3 regions of the Pseudomonas viridinivis genome follow, and region 1 is predicted to be linked to each of the others. Evidence: riboswitches for the same ligand, from Rfam matches in the RefSeq annotation. Region 1 holds a riboswitch; each other region holds the start of a gene.
What was found. A riboswitch is a leader RNA that binds a small molecule or an ion and turns the genes downstream of it on or off. The one in region 1 is predicted to bind cobalamin.

Region 1 (6,851 bases):
TGGTGGGCAGATTGCGCACGTCCACGGAGAAGAAATTACGGCCGGTTGGCAATACATCAAGACGGCCACGACTTGGCGCACCGCTCGGGCCGGCGGGCACAAAGCGCCCACTTAACGCGTCCAGCAGCCCTTGGATTTCTCCAGGCCCGCAAGCATCCAATCGTGGTGCAACAACTTCGCGTAGATTATCAACGATTAACTTCAGATCTTTGTTTTTACTAGATATTTCAAACGAAATATTTACAACAACGTGCTCTATCAACCAGGCAGCGTAAAGCTCAAGCCGCTCCCGCGTGTCCCCCGCCGTTCGCCAGGGGTCGGAGCTGACTTCAAGTAAAACCTGAGGTTTAGGTCCGTCCCAGGGTTGCGCCAAATCGCAATCCAGAGGATCAAATCCAAGTTCGAAGGATTTGCTCAAGACGCGTAACAGACTGGATTGCGCACCTCGCCCGTCACCGCGCGGAATACGCAGCAGGGCCAGCAACGTATCGATACGCAGCCGTCCGCTTGGAGACTCGCCGAAGATATGCAGACCGTCGCGAATCTGCGATTCCTTCAGGTCGCATAAATAGGTATCCAGGCGCGGCAGCCAGGTTGCGGCGTCGCTGTCATTGACCGACTCAAGCGCCAGCTCACGGTCGATGTGGGTCTCGCGCACCAGCTTGAGGATGTCGCGTTGCAGTTCCAGGGCGCGACGCGGATCGAGCAGCTGGGCGTCGTAGTATTCATCGGCGAGCAATTCAAGGTTACGCAACGGCCCGTATGTCTCGGCGCGGGTCAGCGGCGGCATCAGGTGGTCGATAATGACCGCCTGGGTGCGCCGTTTGGCCTGGGCGCCCTCGCCCGGATCATTGACGATGAACGGATAGATATTCGGCATCGCGCCCAGCACCACATCCGGCCAGCAACTCTCGGACAAACCAACGCCTTTACCCGGCAACCATTCCAGATTGCCGTGTTTGCCGACATGGATCACCGCATTGGCGCCATAGACGTTGCGCAACCAGAAGTAGAACGCCAGATAGCCATGGGGCGGCACCAGATCCGGGTCGTGATAAACCGCGCTGTGGTCCACCTGATAACCCCGGGCAGGCTGGATACCGATGAAGGTCAGGCCGAAGCGCAGACCGGCAATCATCATCCGACCGGCGCGAAACATGGGATCTGCTTCCGGCGCACCCCACCGGACGTTGACCGCTTCCCGGTTGGCCGCTGGCATTGTTTTAAAAGCCGCGAGATATTCACCCAGCGCCATGCTTTGCTCACACGGGCGCAAATCCAGACTGTCCAGGTCATTGGTCACGCCACCGAGCAGTTGGTGAATCAGCGCAGAGCCTGTTTCAGGCAAGGGTTCCAATGGGTAACCTTCAGCCTGCATCGCACGCAGAATATTCAGCGCCGCTGCCGGAGTATCGAGGCCTACGCCGTTGCCGATACGTCCGTCGCGGGTCGGGTAATTGGCCAGAATCAAGGCGACACGTTTTTCCGCATTGGGCAAACGCGCCAGCAGGATCCAGCGCCGCGCCAGCTCGGCGACGAAATCCATGCGTTCCGGCTGTGCGCGGTAGCAAACCACATCCGACTGGCTGCGCTCACTGTGCCACGCCAGATCCTTGAAGCTGATCGGGCGACTGATGATGCGTCCATCCAGCTCCGGCAAGGCAATGTGCATTGCCAGATCCCGGGCGCCGAGGCCTTGCTCGCTGGCGCGCCAGCCCGGTTCGTTGTCCTGGGCGCAGATGGCCTGAATGACCGGGATATTGCGGCGAAACGGCCGCAAGTGTGGCGCCTCAGGACTGGACTGGGCAAAGCCGGTGGTATTGAGGATCAACTCAGCCTCAACCTCGTCCAGCCAATCTTCCACCAGCGTCATGCAGCCCGCCTCTTTAAGGCTCGCCACGGCAATCGGCAGAGGATTCAAACCCTGAGCCTGCAAGCGCAGGCAAAACTCATCAATAAAGGCGGTATTGGCGGCCTGAAGATGCGAGCGATAGAACAGCAGCGCCACAACCGGTTGATCGGCCTGCCAGTCGGCCTGCCAATCACTGAGTTCAGCGCGGGAGGTGTTTGGGTGATAAATCGCCGTGCGCGGCAAGGGCAGTGGCTCGGACCAGGAATAATCCCGCCCCAGCCAACCACTCGCAAGGCAGCGATACAGTTCCAGCGCATTGTGCATGCCGCCTTGGCGCAAAAACTGCCAAATACGCTGGCAGTCCTCTGCGGTGACGGTGCTCAAATCGGTGAGCTCCGGGTCCGCGTTGTCGCAGCCTGGCACCAGAATGACCTGCACGCCTCGCCCGGCCAGCTCGATCAACCGCTCGACGCCGTAGCGCCAGTAGCCGATGCCACCATGCAAGGAAATAAGGATGACTTTGGCGTGGCGCAGCACTTGGTCGACATAAAGGTCAACCGAAGCATGATTTTGCACCTGCATCGGGTTGGCCAGACGCAGGCTTGGATAATCATCCGGCAACTGTTGCGCGGCCTCGGCAAGCAAGGCCAGGCTTGAGTCGCCGCTACAGAGAATCACCAGCTCGGCGGGGGTTTGGCCCAGGTCGGCGATGCTGTCGTCCGGTACAAAACCACCGGGCTGGGTTCTCAGTAAATGCATGGGTCAGCCAGCAACCGCAGCACGCAGCTGTGCTTCAAGTACCGCAGCGTCCAGTTTCTGGCCGATCAGCACCAGATTGGTCGCGCGCTCTTCGTCAGCACCCCAGGCGCGGTCGAAATGTTTGTCGAAACGCGTACCCACGCCTTGAATCAGCAAGCGCATTGGCTTGCCGGGAATGGCCGCAAAACCCTTGACACGCAAGACGCCGTGTTCAACCACCAGTTGCGTGAGCGCATCGAGCAACAGGCTTTCGTCGGCTTGCGGCAGCTTGATGGAGATCGAGTCAAAGGCGTCATGATCGTGATCGTCATGGTCGTCGCCTTCGTGGTGATCGTGGTGGGTCTTGCGGGCATCGATATGCAGTTCGGATTCCGCACCCAAGCCCAGCAATACGCTGATCGGCAAACGGCCGCTGCTGGCTTCGATGACCTTGACCGCTGGTGGCAATTCTTCGGAAACCTCGGCGCGCACGGCAGCCAGACCTGCGGCGTCGATCATGTCGGCTTTGTTCAGGATAACGAGGTCGGCACTGGCCAGTTGGTCGGCAAACAGCTCGTGCAGCGGCGATTCGTGGTCCAGGTTCGGATCCAGCTTGCGCTGGGCGTCGACCTGATCCGGGAATGCAGCGAAGGTGCCGGCCAGCACCGCCGGGCTGTCGACCACGGTAATCACGGCATCCACGGTGCAGGCGTTGCGGATTTCCGGCCATTGGAAGGCTTGTACCAGTGGCTTGGGCAACGCCAGACCTGAGGTTTCGATGAGGATGTGATCAAGATCGCCGCGACGCGCTACCAGTTCGCGCATCACCGGGAAGAATTCTTCCTGGACGGTGCAGCACAAGCAGCCATTGGCCAGCTCGTAAACCCGGCCGTTGGCTTCTTCTTCAGTACAACCGATGGTGCATTGCTTGAGGATTTCGCCGTCGATGCCCAGCTCGCCGAACTCGTTGACGATCACCGCGATGCGCCGCCCTTCAGCGTTGTCGAGCATGTGGCGCAATAACGTGGTTTTACCCGAGCCCAGAAAGCCGGTAACGATGGTGACGGGAAGTTTGGCCAGTGTTTTCATCAGGTGCCCTTTGGCGAAGCGGCGGGCAAACAGGACGAAAACCCGGTGATCAGGCACAGGACTGGATTCGCCACCGGATCACCCCGCCCGGTTGTAGTGAGAATTTGCAGGGCATGATGCCCGGATCGAGGCAGGTCTCCTGGCTTGCGGTTACGGGTGGACAGTCCACCTGCAATTCATGGCGCCTTCCCGCTTGTCGCAGTGGCTGTGCAATGAACCTGACCGCTTACAGTTGCGGGGGCAGCCGCGGCATTGACCGCGTTCCCATCTTAGCTGTGCGCTGTCCGGCTGCATGGCAGCGTGCAGCGCACAGAACCTCGAATCCGCAAGGCTACGCAGTGACCATCGGCAGGTCAATCACAAGCCTGCGTCCGACGCGAACTGATTGACGTTCAGCGCCGGCCCATGCTCTCCTGTACGCCTTGTTCGGGTGCCCTTCACAGGGTGAAACGGGAAACCGGTGCGTTCAGGCCTCATGGCTTGTGCAAGTCCGGCGCTGCCCCCGCAACGGTAAGCGAGTGAAGAGTCAGATCCACTGTGACCGGCAACGGCATGGGAAGGTGACGCTTTCAGGTCGAGCAATCGATCCCTCGCAAGCCCGGAGACCGGCCCGACATGAAACTTCTGACAAACCCGCGGTGGGCGGGCGCTGTTGATCTCTTCTGACGCCTGTCAGCGGAGCTCTCATGCGTTCCCCTCACCTTGCCGACATCCAAGAGGGAAGCGCCATGTCGATCAGTACAACCAGTCATACCGCCAGCACGACCACTGCCACCCAGACTCGACGCCTGACCGCCGCCATCAGCGCTGCCATTCTCGGCGCGTGCCTGGTGTATTTCGCCGGTTTCTCGCACATTGATGCCGTGCACAATGCGGCGCACGACACCCGTCACAGTTCTGCCTTTCCCTGCCATTGAGACCTGACGCCATGTTCAAGCGAATTGCTCAGACGGCGGGGTTTACAGGCCTGATCGCCGCCCTGTTCCTGACCCTGCTGCAAAGTTTCTGGGTCGCGCCACTGATTCTGCAAGCGGAAACCTACGAGAACGCTCCAACCGAACAGGTTCACGAGCACGCCGAAAACGCGCCCACTGGACATGTACACGATGAAGAGGCCTGGTCTCCGCAAGATGGCTGGCAGCGCATTCTGTCCACGACCGGTGGCAATCTGGTGGTCGCGGTCGGCTTCGCGCTGATGCTGGCGGGCCTGTATACCTTGCGCGCTCCGGGCAAGACATCCCAGGGCGTGCTCTGGGGATTGGCAGGTTTTGCGGTGTTCACCCTCGCGCCGACACTTGGCCTGCCGCCAGAACTGCCGGGCACTGCTGCAGCGGACCTGACCCAACGGCAAATCTGGTGGATCGGCACTGCTGCATCGACTGCAGCGGCTTTGGCATTGATCGTGTTCGGCAAGAACTGGCTGCTCAAAGTGCTGGGCGTGGCGATTCTGGTCGTGCCGCATATCATCGGCGCGCCGCAACCGCCGGTGCATGAAAGCCTGGCGCCTGAAGCGCTGGAGTCGCAGTTCAAGATCGCCTCGTTGCTGACCAACGCGCTGTTCTGGATTGCCATGGGCGTGATCAGCGCCTGGCTGTTTCGCCGCAACAATGCCGAACTTGATCAAGCCTGATCAATCGCGGCCGACGCTGGTGGCCGGGCTCGGCTGCCAGCGCGGATGCTCCGCTGGCGTGATGCTTGAGTTGATCGAGTCCAGCCTTCGAAGTCATGACCTTGAGTTGCAAGACCTCAGCGCCCTCGCCTCCATTGACCTGAAAAGCAATGAGCCCGGTCTGCTGGAGCTTGCTCGCCGGCTTCGCTTGCCGCTGACTGTATTCAGTGCACAGCAGCTCAACCCCTACGAAGCGCAATTGACTCATCGTTCGTTGACCGCCTTTGAGCACACCGGCTGTTATGGGATTGCAGAGAGCGCAGCGTTGGCGCTGGCCAGTCGATCAGGTGCTGCACGCTTGCTTATTCCTCGGGTCAATAATCGGCAAGCGACATTTGCCTTGGCCAGCACTGTGCTCGATAGCCGATAATCCGCCTCACACACCGCTTCCACTCAAGAATCTGGAGTTTCCATGACCGTTTTTTTCATCGGCGCAGGCCCTGGCGATCCGGAGTTGATCACGGTCAAGGGGCAGCGCTTGATCCGCAGTTGCCCGGTGATTATCTATGCCGGATCGCTGGTGCCAACGGCCGTGCTAGAGGGCCATAACGCGATTCAGGTCAGCAACAGCGCCGAATTGCATCTCGAACAGATCATCGCCTTGATGAAATCCGCTCATGAACAAGGCCAGGATGTGGCTCGGGTGCATTCAGGTGATCCGAGCCTGTACGGTGCCATCGGCGAACAGATCCGTTATCTGCGCGAATTGAACATTCCCTTCGAGATCATTCCGGGCGTTACCGCAACCGCTGCCTGCGCAGCCTTGCTCGGCACCGAACTGACACTGCCGGATATCTCGCAAAGCGTGATCCTCACCCGCTTCGCCGACAAGACCACAATGCCACCCGGTGAAGAACTGGCCAGTCTGGCGCAACACCGCGCCACCATGGCGATTCATCTCGGGGTCAACAATCTGCACAGGATCGTTGCCGAACTGTTGCCCCATTACGGCAGCGACTGCCCGATTGCTGTCGTGCATCGCGCCAGCTGGCCGGATCAGGATTGGGCGCTGGGCACGCTGGCGGATATCGAGGGCAAGGTGCGTGCGAAGGGCTTTCGGCGCACGGCGCTGATTCTGGTAGGACGTGTTCTGGCTGACCACAGCTTTGGAGAGTCGTCGCTGTATCGTGCGGGGCATGCGCATTTATTCAGGCCGTGATTCCGAACCTCTTGTTGGAGCGAGGCTTGCCCGCGAAGCGTAAGCTCTGCCGACATATCAATGGACTGGAATGAAGCTTTCGCAGACGCCGCTGATGTGGTGCCTGCACCAACGCCCTCCCGGATAAATCCGGTCCTACCGAATAGCGTCGATTTCGCAATCGTGAGCGAATTCATTCTCGAGGCGGCCGGTAGATTCCGTTGGAGCGAGGCTTGCCCGCGAAGCGTAGTCTCAGGCGAAAAATCCATCGTTTTAGAAGACGCTTTCGCGGGCAAGCCTCGTTCCTACAGGGAAATCAGCCACATACCGAAGACACAAAAAACCCCGAACGCGTCGGGGTTTTT
Region 2 (6,851 bases), 1.3 Mb from region 1:
GCCTTGATCTGCGAACGCAAGGCCCGGTCGGTAATGCGAATAAAACGCCACGGCTGCATCAAGCCGACACTGGGCGCCTGATGCGCCGCACCGAGCAGCCGCGCCAGCAGTTCCGGCGCGACCGTACCGCCGCTGAAGTGACGCATGTCCCGGCGTTCGGCAATGGCGCGATACACCGCAGCGCGCTCATCGGCGCTGAAGGCTTGGTCATTCATGGCTTGAAAAGCGCCGCAACCGCTTGAGGATTGGATGGGAAATAAAAGTGCACGTAGGACGCCGTCATACGCCCGTCGCGATAGACCGCTTCCGCGCCGCGCCCGCCGTTGGGGCTGATGCCGCGGGCGATGGGCTGCAATTCGGTGCTGGTCAGCGAATGGTGATAGGTATGGCCGCGCAGCTCGCCTTCCGGCAGCGCGACTGTTTGCAGCGCCAATGCGGCGAGACGCTTTTGCATGACCGCTTCACCGGCGAGCAAGCCCACCAGCTCGGCGCGCTGGCCGTCGACATCGGTCAAGGCGTCCAGCAGATACAACATGCCGCCACACTCGGCCAGCAACGGTTTGCCCGCCTGATGATGCTGGCGAATTGCGTTAAGCATCGACGCGTTCTGGCTCAAGGCCAGGTGGTGCAGTTCCGGGTAACCACCGGGCAGATACAGGCTGTCGGCAGGCGGCAGCACTGAATCGCGGATCGGCGAGAAGAACACCAGCTGCGCACCCATGGCGCGCAGCAGATCCAGGCTGGCGCCGTAAGTGAACGCAAAGGCTTCGTCATGGGCGACGGCAATGGTCACGCCTTCCAGCAAAGGTTCGGCCGGGACAAGGTCCGGCGCGGCGAAGGTCACCGCAGGCGGCAGTTCAACTTCGCAAGTGCTGGCCAGCGCTGCGGCGGCGGCATCCAGACGCAGATCCAGATCATTCAGCTCGCTGGCCTGCACCAGTCCCAGATGCCGGCTTGGCAGTTCGATCCCGGTTTCCCGAGACAACGCGCCGTACCAGCGCAGGCCTTCGGTGAGGCTGCCTTCGAGCAATTGCGCATGCCGTACGGTGCCGACCCGGTTGGCCAGAACGCCAGCGAACGGCAGGTCCGGCTGATAGCGCGCCAGACCCAACGCCAGCGCGCCGAAGGTCTGGGCCATGGCCGTGCCATCGATGACGCCCAGCACCGGTACGCCGAAATAACGCGCCAGATCTGCGCTGGAAGGCGTGCCGTCAAACAGGCCCATCACGCCTTCGATCAGGATCAGGTCGGCTTCACCCGCCGCCTGCCACAACAGGCGGCGGCTTTCATCGGCACCGACCATCCACAAATCCAGCTGATAAACAGGCGCACCGCTGGCGCGCTCCAGAATCATCGGGTCGAGAAAATCCGGGCCGCACTTGAACACGCGAACCTTGCGGCCCTGATTGCGATGCAAACGGGCCAGCGCGGCGGTGACGGTGGTTTTGCCCTGGCCGGAAGCCGGTGCGGCGATCAGAACCGCCGGACAATGACGCGGTTCACTCACAACTCGATGCCTTTTTGCGCGCGGATACCGGCCTGGAAGGCATGTTTGACCACGGTGATTTCAGACACGGTATCGGCCATGTCGATCATTTCCGGTTTGGCGCCACGGCCGGTGACGATCACGTGCTGCATCGGCGGGCGGGCTTGCAGGTCGCCAAGCACCCGCTCGATGTCCAGATAACCGTGCTTGAGGGCGATATTCAGTTCGTCGAGGATCACCATACCAATGGCCGGATCACGCAGCATTTCCAGGGAAACTTCCCACGCGGCTTCGGCGGCGGCGATATCACGCTGGCGGTCCTGGGTTTCCCAAGTGTAGCCCTCGCCCATCACGTGATAGCGAACCTGCTCGGGGAAACGCCGGAAGAAGAACTCCTCGCCGGTGCTGTTGCTGCCTTTGATGAACTGCACGACGCCGCACTGCATGCCGTGGCCCATTGCCCGGGCCAACATGCCGAATGCAGAACTGCTTTTGCCTTTGCCGTTACCGGTCAGAACCAGCAACAGCCCGCATTCATTGGGTGCGCTGGCGATACGCTCGTCCATCACGGCTTTTTTGCGCAGCATGCGCGCCAAATGGCGTTCGTCACGTTCGGGGGATTCGTTCATCTCAGCTCTCCGCTTGAGGGCACGCGAAAGCAGACGGCTGGCAATAGAAAATGACTGGCAGCACGACTTTCGTCATGCCCAGAGCATCGCCCGCCGTGATGCTATTGAATGGATCAGGCCGGTCTCCGGGCTCATGAGCGGGAAAATCCCGACTGTGCGCCTTCCCATGTCCTTGCGGACACAGTGGCATGAAGCACAGCTTCACTCATCTACCGTTGCGGGGGCAGCACCGGGATTGGTCGCCATGGGCGTCCTTACCGGTTTCCCTGTTTCACTCAAGCAATCCGGGGATTTTGAGCACCTGAAACAAAGGGCGCAGGTTAGAGCGTTGAGGTTTGAGCGTCAATCAACTCAGCATCGGGTTGAACCTCGAAAGCCCAGACTTCTCTATCTATTACTGGACCACTGCCCGTTATGGAGATCGATCATGTTTACGCTCAGACCACAGTTCGCGGTTTTGCTACTGGTTGCGGGAGGCCTGGCGGCCTGCGGCGAATCTTCGACCCTGCAAGTCACCGACGGCACCGGGCCGTCCCCCAAGTTGCCGGAACCGAACAAGACGCTGATCCCGACCGTCAACATAGCGCCGGCGGTGGGCTGGGAAAAAGACGCCAAGCCTATCGCCGCCAAAGGCACGCAGGTCGCCGCTTTTGCCGAGCATCTGGACCACCCGCGCTGGCTGTACGTGCTGCCTAATGGCGACGTGCTGGTAGCGGAAACCAATTCGCCGCCCAAGCCTGACGATAATAAAGGCGTTCGCGGCTGGGTTATGGGCAAGGTCATGGGCCGCGCCGGCGCCGGTGTTCCAAGCCCGAATCGCATCACCTTGCTGCGCGACAAGGACCACGACGGCGTTGCCGAAACCCGCACGGTATTCCTGGAAAACCTCAACTCGCCGTTCGGCATGACGCTGGTGGGCAACAAGCTGTATGTGGCCGACACCGACCGCCTCATCAGCTTCCCGTATCAGGAAGGCCAGACCTCGATCAGCGCGCAGCCGACCAAAGTCGTCGATCTGCCCGGCGGCACGCTGAATCACCACTGGACCAAGAACGTTATCGCCAGCAAGGACGGCAGCAAGCTGTATGTGACGGTCGGCTCCAACAGCAACGTCGCCGAGAACGGCCTGGCCGCCGAAGAAGGTCGCGCGGCGATCTGGGAAGTGGACGCCGCGAGTGGCTCCCACCGCATCTTTGCGTCGGGCTTGCGCAACCCCAACGGCATGGATTGGGAACCCACCACCGGCAAACTCTGGACGGCGGTCAACGAGCGTGACGAAATCGGCAGCGATCTGGTGCCGGATTACATCACCTCAGTGCAGGACGGGGCTTTCTACGGCTGGCCGTTCAGCTACTATGGCCAGCATGTGGACGTGCGCGTGACGCCGCAGAATCCGGAATTGGTGGCCAAGGCCATCGCCCCGGACTACGCAGTCGGTCCGCATACCGCGTCACTTGGCCTGGTGTTCGCCGATGGCAAGACGTTGCCGGCGCCGTTCAATGAAGGCGTGTTCATCGGCCAGCATGGCTCCTGGAACCGCAAACCGCACAGCGGCTACAAAGTCCTGTTCGTGCCATTCAGCGGCGGCAAGCCAAGCGGCGCGCCGATTGACCTGCTGACCGGCTTCCTGAATGCCGACGAAAAAGCCCAGGGTCGCCCGGTCGGCGTGGTCAATGATCATCAGGGTGGTTTGCTGGTGGCGGATGACGTGGGGAACAAGATCTGGCGGGTGACTGCGGCGACGGCGCAATAAATCAATACCTGTGCAGACTGTGTGGGAGCAAGCTTGCTTGCGAAGGCGATGGAGCAGACGGCGGAACAGCGTCTGAACCGGCCGACCTCTTCGCGAGCAAGCTCGCTCCCACAGGACAGCCGATAGGCAATCTTTCTTACGGATTACGCGCCAGACTCGACGGCTGAATCACGCGCTTGGCGTTCAGGTAAGCGCGCTGCCAATACGGCTTGTCGAGGCTGTCCAGCTTGACCGTGCCGCCCGTGGCTGGCGCATGCACGAAACGCCCTTCCCCGACGTAAATCCCCGCATGGCTGACCTGCGAACCACCGCCAGTGGCGAAGAACACCAGGTCGCCGGTCTGCAATTGTTCACGGCCCACGTTCGGCGCACGCATGCCGATCATGTCGCGGGTCGAACGAGGCAGCGCAATGCCTGCCGCGTCACGGTAGACGTAACCGATCAGACCGCTGCAATCAAAACCGGAATCAGGAGTGTTGCCGCCCCAGTGATAAGGCGTGCCGACCAGACCGAGAGCGCGAAACATCACGTCTTCGATAGCCGGGGAGAAAACTTCGGGGGGCGCCGCAAGCACCGGGCGCTGAACGATCCGGGGCTGAGGAGGCGGAGGCGCGCTGGCGCACGCGCCGAGCAAGGCAGCAAGAGTAATGACCGCGAGGCGTATCGTAATCGACATGGATACAACAACCTGAGCTGGATGCGGCTGCTTGCCGAGGGCGCTAAATGAGCAAAACAGGCTTATAGCCTGTTTTTGCGTAACACGGTAGCAATTACTTGTGGCGCTTGAGCGTAGTCGTGGTCATTGCAGTTGTCTGCGGCGCGATATTTGGCGATTCCATCGCCAGGGCACGCTTGGCCTCGATGAACGTCTTGCTCCAGTACACATCGTCCAGGCTGTCGACGCGAACACCACCACTGCGACGGCTGCTGGAGTGAATGAACTGATTGTCGCCCAGGTAGATGGCTGCGTGGCTGACGCGACCGCGACCGGCAGTGCTGAAGAACAGCAGATCGCCCGGCTCAAGGTCGTCGCGTTTAACCAGTGGCGCATCGATATTGATCATGTCGCGAGAGGAACGCGGCAGGCTCATGCCGGCTTTCTCCCGGAAGAGGTAACCGATGAAACCGCTGCAATCGAAACCGGTGCTGGTTGAGGTGCCGCCGAAACGGTAGCGGGTACCGATCAGGGATTTGCCACGCTCAAGGATGCTGTCAGCCAGGACTGGCAGCTGATAAGGCTTGTTGTCGGCAAACTGAGCCAGTTCGGCTTCAGTGGCCAGTTCTTCCTGCAACACCGAGCGATCGGAGCGGCTTACGGAGGACTGCGCAGTGATCTGCGTCTTGTACTGCTGTTGCTGCGTATCTTGTTGAGATACCGGCATGTTGGCCGAGCAACCGAACAGTAGTGATACGAGTGCGAGAGGCACGAGGGGTGCGAAGCGAGCTAGCATGGGCACAACCGTGGCTGACTGTTAAGGTGGCGAGACTATGCCAACTATGATCCTCATTTGCAAATTCAATCGAACTATATGTGACTTACCAGTTCGCTCATGACATGTACCGCCCGGCACTGCAAAAAAGCGTCCATCTGCGGACTCTGGTCGGTAGGCGTCAAATTAATCTCCGCCGTAAAACCGCCGCAAACCCTTGTCCTGAACAGGGGTTCATGGATGTAGGGGAAGCTTGCAGTGGTGCCTATGCTCAACACCGCATCAAAGCCTTTTGCCATCTCTTGATGCAGGGTTTCCAGCGCCAGCTCCGGCAGCATTTCCTCGAATAAAACGACGGACGGTCGCAGAATGCCACCACAGCGACTGCACAGCGGCGGCAACGGCCGGTCCAAGTTGGCAGTCCATTGTGGGTCTTGCGCAGCGCATGATTGGCAATAAACAGGTGCCAGCTGACCATGAATCTCGATCAGACGCTCCGGCGGGCTGCCCGCAGCGCGATGATAACCATCGACATTTTGCGTCAGCACCCAGCACTCGGGCTTCTTGCGTTGCAGCTCGGCGATGGCGTAATGCGCTTCATTGGGCTGCGCCCCGAGGCAGGCCTTGGCCAGTTGCGCGATGTATTTCCAGCACAGGGCAGGATCACGACGCAGCATCGGCCCGGACAGGGCCATTTCTATCGGCAGACCGTCGGCAGTCTTGTCGTTGTACAGGCCGCCAACACCACGATAAGTCGGCAAACCGGAATCGGCAGACAGCCCGGCGCCGGTGATGATCAGAATTCGCCGGGCATGTCGCAACGCTGCTGCAACCTGCGACACCAACGCCTGATCTACCACCCCAGCGTCTCTTTGAGAAACGGAATGGTCAGCTTGCGTTGCGCCTGCAAGGAAGCCTGATCGAGGCGCTCAAGCAGCTCGAACAACGCGCTCATGCTGCGTGTGCCGCGCGTCAGGATGAAATGCCCGACCTCATCGGTCAGGTGCAGCCCGCGTCGCGAGGCACGCAGTTGCAGGGCGCGCAGTTTGTCTTCGTCCGACAGGCCACGCATCTGGAACACCAGAGCCATGGTCAGGCGCGATTTTAGATCGGGGAGTTTGACCGGCAGTTCGCGAGGCGATTGCGACGCCGCGATCAACAGACGACGTCCGCTGTCACGCAGCCGGTTGAACAAGTGAAACAAGGCTTCTTCCCACTCGGGCTTGCCGACCACCGCTTGCAGGTCGTCCAGGCACACCAGTTCGTATTGCGCGAGGTTGTCGAGGAGCTCGACCCCTTCATCAATGACTTCCGCCAGCGGCAGATAAACCGCCGGCTCGCCCATCTGTTCGAAGCGCAGGCACGCGGCCTGCAACAGATGCGTGCGTCCTACGCCGTCCTTGCCCCAGAGATAAATCAGGCTTTCGGTCCAGCCTGCGTCGGCTTCGCACAGCCGCTCCACGTAGCCGAGTGCGGCGGCGTTGGCGCCTGGATAGTAATTGATGAAGGTGGCGTCATCACGCAGACGCACACCGAGGGGCAGCTGAATCGGT
Region 3 (6,851 bases), 860 kb from region 1:
TCAGGACCACTTGAACACGTCGCACCGGGATGCCAAGCGCGGCGGCCGAATCGCTGCCGAACATGAACGCATCCAGCGCGCGGCGATGCCACAGGCAAATCGCCAGCCCGATCAACACCACCGGCACCGCCAATGTCACCGATTGCCAGCGCACCCCGCTGAGGTTGCCCAACAACCAGAACATGATGCCCCGCGCCTGTTCGGAGCTGGCCGACTTGGTAATCAGAAACGAAGTCAGCGCATTGAACAGCTGTGAACCGGCGATGCCTGCGAGGATGATTTGCCCGCTGCCGCTGACCGCTCCGGTGCTGCGCGCCAGCAAGGCGACCAGCGCAAAGGCAGCCACCGCGCCAGCAAAGGCGCCCATTGACAAGGAAATGGCTCCGGCGCCGAGGCCGATGATCGACACCAGCACCGCGCCGGTCGAAGCTCCGGCGGAAATCCCCAGTAGATATGGATCGGCCAGCGGATTACGCAGCAGTGACTGCAACACCACCCCGGAAATCGCCAGCCCGGCGCCACATGCGGCGGCAACCAGCGCGCGGGTCAGGCGGTAGTTCCAGACGATGCCTTCATCAATAGGGTCCAGCACAAAACCGGCGCCCCACAGCTTGTTGGCCAGCACCTGAAACACCAGCGACAGGCTGATCGGCGTCTCGCCAATGGCGATGCCGGCCAGAATCGCGGCCAGCAATACCGGGATCACCCACGCTGCGTGCAGACAGACCCTGCGCAGAACCTGACCGCCGGTCACTGCTCTCATTTGCCCGGATCAACCTGATCAATGGCGCTGGCCAGTTCGTTGATGCCGTCAAACATACGCACCGAGGCCTGCATGGCGTCGGCATCAAGGATCACGATGCGGTTGTGTTTCACGGCATCCATGTTTTTGGTCACCGGATCGGACTTGAGAAATTCCAGTTTTTTCTGGAAGTCGTCAGCAGGGAAGCGACGGCGATCCATGCGCGCGATGACCAGCACCGTAGGGTTGGCCTTGGCGATGGTTTCCCAGCCGACGGTTGGCCATTCTTCATCGGACTCGATCACGTTACGCAGGCCGAGGGTGTTCATCATGAAATCCGGCACGCCTTTGCGCCCGGCCACGTACGGGTCGATGTGCAGGTCGGCGCTGGAAAACCAGAACAGCGCCGATGCATCGGTCAAGTGCTTGGCCTTGACGCTGACCTGAGCCTTGGTCAAACCGGCACGCAGCTGCGCGCTCAACTCATCGCCACGGTCCTGCACGTCGAAGATCTGCGCTAGCTGCGCGACGGTCTTGAATACAGTTTCCACGGAAAATGGCTTGAGCCGCGTGCCATCGGCGCCAACCAGATTGTCTTTGCCTTCGCAGTCCGACGGCATGATGTAGGTCGGGATATTCAGTTCGCTGAACTGCTCGCGGGTGCCGACCGCGCCTTGCGGGCCGACCATCCATTCAAACTGCACCGGCACCAGGTCAGGGCGTTTGCCGATCACTGATTCGAAGCTCGGCTCGTTATCGGCCAGGCGCGGAATACGCTCGTTCTGCGCCTTGAACTGTGGCAGGACCTCGTTGAACCACAGCGAAGTGCCGGCCACTTTGTCGGCCAGCCCAAGGGAGTAGAGGATTTCAGTACCGGCCTGGCCGATGGTGACTGTTTTGCCGGGGGCCTGTTTGAAGGTCAACGGCACGCCGCAGTTCTCGACCGTCAGCGGGTAGTGCGTCGGACCGGCGGCCATGGCCAGTGCAGAACATCCAAGGCTGGCAAACAGTACGGCAAGGCGAGGCAACGTCATGAAAGGCTATCTCCATTCGAACGGATGTCCGGACGGCGGTGTAAGGGCAGGAAACACATCAGCCACCGCTGCTGACTGCGGCGGGGCCGGTCGAGCAGGGTCTGGCAGCAACGGCGATGAACCGATTCTGACGGATGTCCTCCCCGGACACCCCGCCGGTGGGTCAATTGCCAGGGCGCGTTTTCGTGCAACCCTGATGTCGGCAGGTCTCCTGACTGACGCGTCATCGCCATGCTCCGGCCTTCCCGGGTTTACCCAGTGGCATCGATGGAGCGGCTCAGCGTCTACAGTTGCGGGGGCAGTTCCGTTTGATGACCCTGAGGCCATCACGGATTCCCTATTAATCCCGTTTGGGAACCGACGGGCGGCATGGTAATGGATATCAACCGCGACGGGGAAGTTTTCCCGGCGGGCGAGTCCCTGGCCTGGAGATTGCTCGCAGTTCACCGGTTGGTGAACCTTATCGGCCGATGGTCGGTCGATACATGCACGCTGGCTGAGTGCTCCGGTGACAAATCGGCGATGATGATGCCCGGCCCGTATTATTTCTGGAGATTTCCCCCTGTGATATCGACTCAACGCACGGCCTGGCTCAAAGCCTGGGGTGCACATGCTTTTACCGCCACCGGCGTGGTCATTGCCTTCATGGCAACCATCGCGCTGTTCGAAGACCAGCCCAAGGCATGCCTGCTTTGGCTGGGCCTTGCGCTGGTGGTAGATGGAGTCGATGGCTCCCTGGCGCGCAAATTCAATGTTCAGTCGGTGCTGCCGGGCTTTGATGGTTCAGTGCTCGATCTGGTCATTGATTACCTGACCTACGTGTTTATTCCGGCGCTGTTCATTTATCGCTACATCGATTTGCCGGATCACACCATGTTGCTCAGCACTGCGGTGATTCTGGTGTCCTCGCTGTTCTGCTTCTGCAATCTGGAAATGAAAAGCAAGGACAACTATTTCCAGGGCTTTCCCGCCGCCTGGAACGTGGTCGCGCTGTGCGTCTACATCATCTCGCCAGCTTCGTGGGTGACGTTGCTGACCGTTTTCGGCCTGGCCCTGCTGACCCTGACGCGGATGAAGTTCCTCCACCCGTTCCGCGTCCGCCGCCTGATGCCACTGAACATCACCGTCACCACGATCTGGCTGGTGTGCAGCGCCTTGCTGGTCATCGACCACCCGGCGCAAAGCCCGACCGTGATGATCGTCTGGTCCGCGATGTCCGCCTATTTCCTGGGGATTTGCCTGTGGCGCACTTCGCTTGAGTGGTTGGGCAAGTTGCGTAGTTGAAGCGAACGACAGCCTGTAGGACCGGCTTGAGTCGGGAGGGCGTTCTCCGGGCGAAGCCGGTCCTACGGATCCGGTATTTGCGGATTTCACACCAGTCATCCAATAAACCGAACTCCCGTCACGCGGCCGCTTCCAAATCAGGTCACCCCCCAATTGATCTGATTCTGCGAGGGCAACATGAGCATACGACCTGTCGACACCCAGGCTGCGCAATCCCCGGGGCCGAACCCCAATCCGATGGAATCCGATGACGAGGCCCGTCCGGACGATGACGTGCGCAACGCCGAGGAAAATGAAGTGGAGCCGGATGATCCGGACATTGCGGGTGATGATGGCTCGGGCGTACCGAGCTAAACCAGCGTGGTAGTCAGCCACGACCATCAGGCGTTGGCCATTTGCAGCGTTACGCCTCGCGCCTGAGCGCGTATGAACAATCCCGGCTGCAAATACTGGCCAGCGACCTGCTTGCATCCCGGCAAAAAAATAGCTCCAGTTGGTGCATTTTCGATAACACCGCCAGCGGTTTTGCTGTGGGCAATGCGCTGGAGTTGCAGACGCTCTTGTCCCGCTGATCCAGGCCGAACATTGTTTCGGGGCGCTGCACGTTCTAGTCTCTGCTCCACTTCTCAACACCGCACGGGAGCCGCCATGCCTTGGTCAGCCAAGCAGTATTCAATTTTCGAGCAACAACGCACGCGCCCCGTGGTTGATCTGGTCGCGGCGATCCCGACGCAGAACGTACAGACGGCGGTGGATCTGGGCTGCGGTCCCGGCAACTCGACAGAAGTGCTGGCTGAACGCTACCCGCAAGCGCAAGTGACCGGCCTGGACAGTTCGGAAAACATGCTGATCGACGCGCGCCAGCGGTTGCCGGCCTTGAGTTTCGAGTTGGCTGACATCGCGGCGTGGAATCCGGCGCAACCACTGGATGTGATTCTCGCCAACGCTTCGTTGCAATGGGTGGCGGATCATGCCGCGCTGTATCCGCGTCTGGTCAGCAAACTCACGCCCGGTGGCAGCCTAGCGGTGCAGACGCCGGACAATTTGCAAGAGCCGGCCCACCGTCTGGCCCGTGAAGTGGCAGCGGACGGCCCTTGGGCGAGCAAGATCGCTGCGGTGAAACATCCTGGTCGCCATGACGCGAGCTTTTATTACTCGCTGCTCAAGGGCCATTGCAGTTCGGTAGACGTATGGCGCACCACCTATTTTCATCCGCTGGAAGGTGGTCATGCGGCGGTGGTCGAGTGGTTCAAGGGTTCGGCATTGCGGCCTTATCTTGAACCGCTGGATGAAACGGAGAAGCACGCGTTCCTGGAACGCTATCTCGCCGCAATCAGCGAAGCTTATCCGGCGCTGGAAGACGGGACGGTATTGTTGCCGTTTCCACGGTTGTTTGTGGTGGCGACGCGCTAAGCCTGGGGCGCCGTCGGGTCCTGGTCGTCATAACGGTCATGCAAGCGCATCCAGTCCATGATTTGCACCTCATTCCTGCCTTTGGGCGTGAGGTCCAGATAGTTGTAGGCGCCGACGAGAATGTCCAGACCTCGGGCGTAGGTTGAGTACGTGTGGAAAATCTCCCCCGCCGGGTTTTTGTAGAAGACGCTCAGGCCGGGCAGTTCCTCGAAGGGGTCGGTGGAGGGCTCGTAATTGTAGGTGACGCTGCCGTCGGCGATCTGTTCGGCCGTGGCGGACACCCCGAAGTCATAGTTGAAATCACTGCCCGCCGATGACACCCAGTTCAACTTCCAGCCCATGCGTTGCTTGAACGCTTGAAACTGCTGCCATGGCGCGTGGGAAACGGCGACGAGGCTGATGTCGTGGTGCGCCAGATGCAGGTTGGCGCCGTCCATGTGATCGGTCAGGAATGAGCAGCCCGTGCAGCCTTCCTCCCAATCCTTGCCAAACATGAAGTGATAGATGATCAACTGGCTGTTATTGCCGAACAGCTCGCTCAGGCTTTGTCTGCCGTTGGGACCTTCAAAGCTGTACGCCTTGTCGATCCTGACCCAGGGCAGGGCGCGGCGTTCGGCGCTGAGTTGATCGCGTTGGCGGGTAAAGGCTTTCTCGTAAATCAGATGCTGTTTGCGCGCCGTCAGCCACTCTTGCCGAGAGACGACCGGGTGGCTGTCGAGTTCGTGTGGGGCGACTGGATAAGTGCTCATGGGCGTGTTCCTCGTCGTTGTTCATTCATTCGGGTGCAGCTTTGGATAGTCGAATGACCTGTCTGCAAATCGACAACCTCGTACCGTGAACAAGCTTTTTGGGATTCGCTCGGCTTGTGCGATGATTCCCAGCTTTGTGTGGGATGGCAGATAGTCTTGCGTAGGAAAATTCCACTCATGCCGTGGAATCGCCACCAGCCCACCAATCATCTGTGGAACCAGACCATGAATTTCTTCAAGCGAGCGCTGTTGGACAGAAAGCTGAAAAAGGCGCTTTCGAAGAACAAATGTCGTCTGGACAGCGGGATCAAAGGCCTGCGCCGTGAAACCGAGCTGACGCTGGAGCATGGCGTAAAGCTGCATCAGATCAAGATTCTGTCCCGCAAGCTGACCATCGGTGCCTACACCGATATCGTCAGCGGCGCCGAGCTGCACGACGTCTCCAGCATCGGGCGCTATTGCTCGATTGCCAAGAACGTGACCATCGGCCAGGACCGTAAATCCCATCCACTGAGCTGGCTGACATCCCACAGCGGGCTGGTCGGCCTGCGCCAGCAACTGGGCGGCATTGCGCCGCATCACGATGGCGTCAAGCAAACTTCCATTGGTCACGACGTGTGGATCGGCATGGATGTGCTGATTCTGGAAGGCGTGACCATCGGCACCGGCGCGGTGATTGGCGCGCAATCGCTGGTCAACAAGGACATTCCGCCTTACGCCATCGCCGTTGGTTCACCGGCTCAGGTGGTGCGCTATCGCTTCGATCAGGACATCATCGACGGCTTGCTGGCCAGCCAGTGGTGGAACCTGCCAGCGCAGCAGTTGGCCGGTTTGCCGATTGAAGACCCGCAGGCATTGCTCAAGCAACTGAACGGCAGCGTTGCGCCGGCCAGTCATCCGGGGCAGGTTGTGGTGCGCAGCAAGCCGTTCACGGTGAGCCATATCGATCCGCAGTGATCAGCCCGCGGCATGGTTGTCAGCCTCGGCACCCGCCGGGGCTTTCGCTGCATGGGCTGGCGCCTCGCTGGCTCTGAACAACGCCTGAATCGCCTGCCCATACGCCTGCCTTCCCAGGCTCATGCTGTTGTTATGCGAACCGCCCGGCACCAGCAGGAGTTTCTTCGGCTCCTGGGCCGCCGCAAACAGCTCTTCACTGAATCGCGATGGCACGTAGCGGTCCTCGGTGCCGTGGACGATCAGCAACGGCATATGGATAGCGGCGATCTTGTCGATGGAGTCGAATTTCTGCGACAGCAACCAGCGCACCGGCAACGACGTATTGGCCACTGCGGTGGCGACATCGGCCAGTGTGGTGAAGGTGGATTCGATAATCAGGCCACGGGCTTGTACGGGCTCTTTGCCATTCTCGGTGTCTCGTCCCAGTTCAGCGGCCAGATCCACCGCCACGGCGCCGCCCAATGAGTGGCCGTAAATAAGCCGCTGTCGCGGGTCCGGTTGCAGCAGTTTCAGGCGTTCCCAAGCGACGCGTGCGTCTTCGTAAACCGTGGCCTCGGAGGGCAATCGCCCTTGGCTCTGGCCGAAACCGCGATAGTCGATGGCCAGCACCGAGAAGCCCAGGGCGCGCAGTTGCTCAATGCGAAACAGCTGGCCCGTGAGGTTCCAGCGCGA

Region 2: another riboswitch for cobalamin. It lies ahead of cobO (cob(I)yrinic acid a,c-diamide adenosyltransferase); the one in region 1 lies ahead of AABC73_RS15745 (CbtB-domain containing protein).
Region 3: another riboswitch for cobalamin. It lies ahead of AABC73_RS19715 (ABC transporter substrate-binding protein); the one in region 1 lies ahead of AABC73_RS15745 (CbtB-domain containing protein).

The regions. Positions count from the first base shown of each region.
Region 1 is NZ_CP151076.1:3,337,960-3,344,810, forward strand. It holds gene cobN (cobaltochelatase subunit CobN) at 1-2,611, opposite strand, end outside; gene cobW (cobalamin biosynthesis protein CobW) at 2,615-3,679, opposite strand; cobalamin riboswitch at 3,791-4,014, opposite strand; cobalamin riboswitch at 4,091-4,308, shown strand; gene AABC73_RS15745 (CbtB-domain containing protein) at 4,408-4,596, shown strand; gene AABC73_RS15750 (CbtA family protein) at 4,608-5,309, shown strand; gene AABC73_RS15755 (cobalamin biosynthesis protein) at 5,287-5,718, shown strand; gene cobM (precorrin-4 C(11)-methyltransferase) at 5,761-6,507, shown strand.
Region 2 is NZ_CP151076.1:4,655,005-4,661,855, forward strand. It holds gene bluB (5,6-dimethylbenzimidazole synthase) at 1-215, opposite strand, end outside; gene AABC73_RS21690 (cobyrinate a,c-diamide synthase) at 212-1,507, opposite strand; gene cobO (cob(I)yrinic acid a,c-diamide adenosyltransferase) at 1,504-2,115, opposite strand; cobalamin riboswitch at 2,214-2,435, opposite strand; gene AABC73_RS21700 (sorbosone dehydrogenase family protein) at 2,543-3,868, shown strand; gene AABC73_RS21705 (C40 family peptidase) at 4,005-4,544, opposite strand; gene AABC73_RS21710 (C40 family peptidase) at 4,639-5,319, opposite strand; gene AABC73_RS21715 (NAD-dependent deacylase) at 5,394-6,158, opposite strand; gene hda (DnaA regulatory inactivator Hda) at 6,152-6,851, opposite strand, start outside.
Region 3 is NZ_CP151076.1:4,194,047-4,200,897, reverse strand. It holds gene AABC73_RS19720 (iron chelate uptake ABC transporter family permease subunit) at 1-763, opposite strand, end outside; gene AABC73_RS19715 (ABC transporter substrate-binding protein) at 760-1,776, opposite strand; cobalamin riboswitch at 1,960-2,153, opposite strand; gene AABC73_RS19710 (CDP-alcohol phosphatidyltransferase family protein) at 2,341-3,060, shown strand; gene AABC73_RS19705 (hypothetical protein) at 3,238-3,414, shown strand; gene AABC73_RS19700 (hypothetical protein) at 3,456-3,632, shown strand; gene tam (trans-aconitate 2-methyltransferase) at 3,709-4,473, shown strand; gene AABC73_RS19690 (thioredoxin family protein) at 4,470-5,222, opposite strand; gene AABC73_RS19685 (CatB-related O-acetyltransferase) at 5,448-6,179, shown strand; gene AABC73_RS19680 (alpha/beta fold hydrolase) at 6,180-6,851, opposite strand, start outside.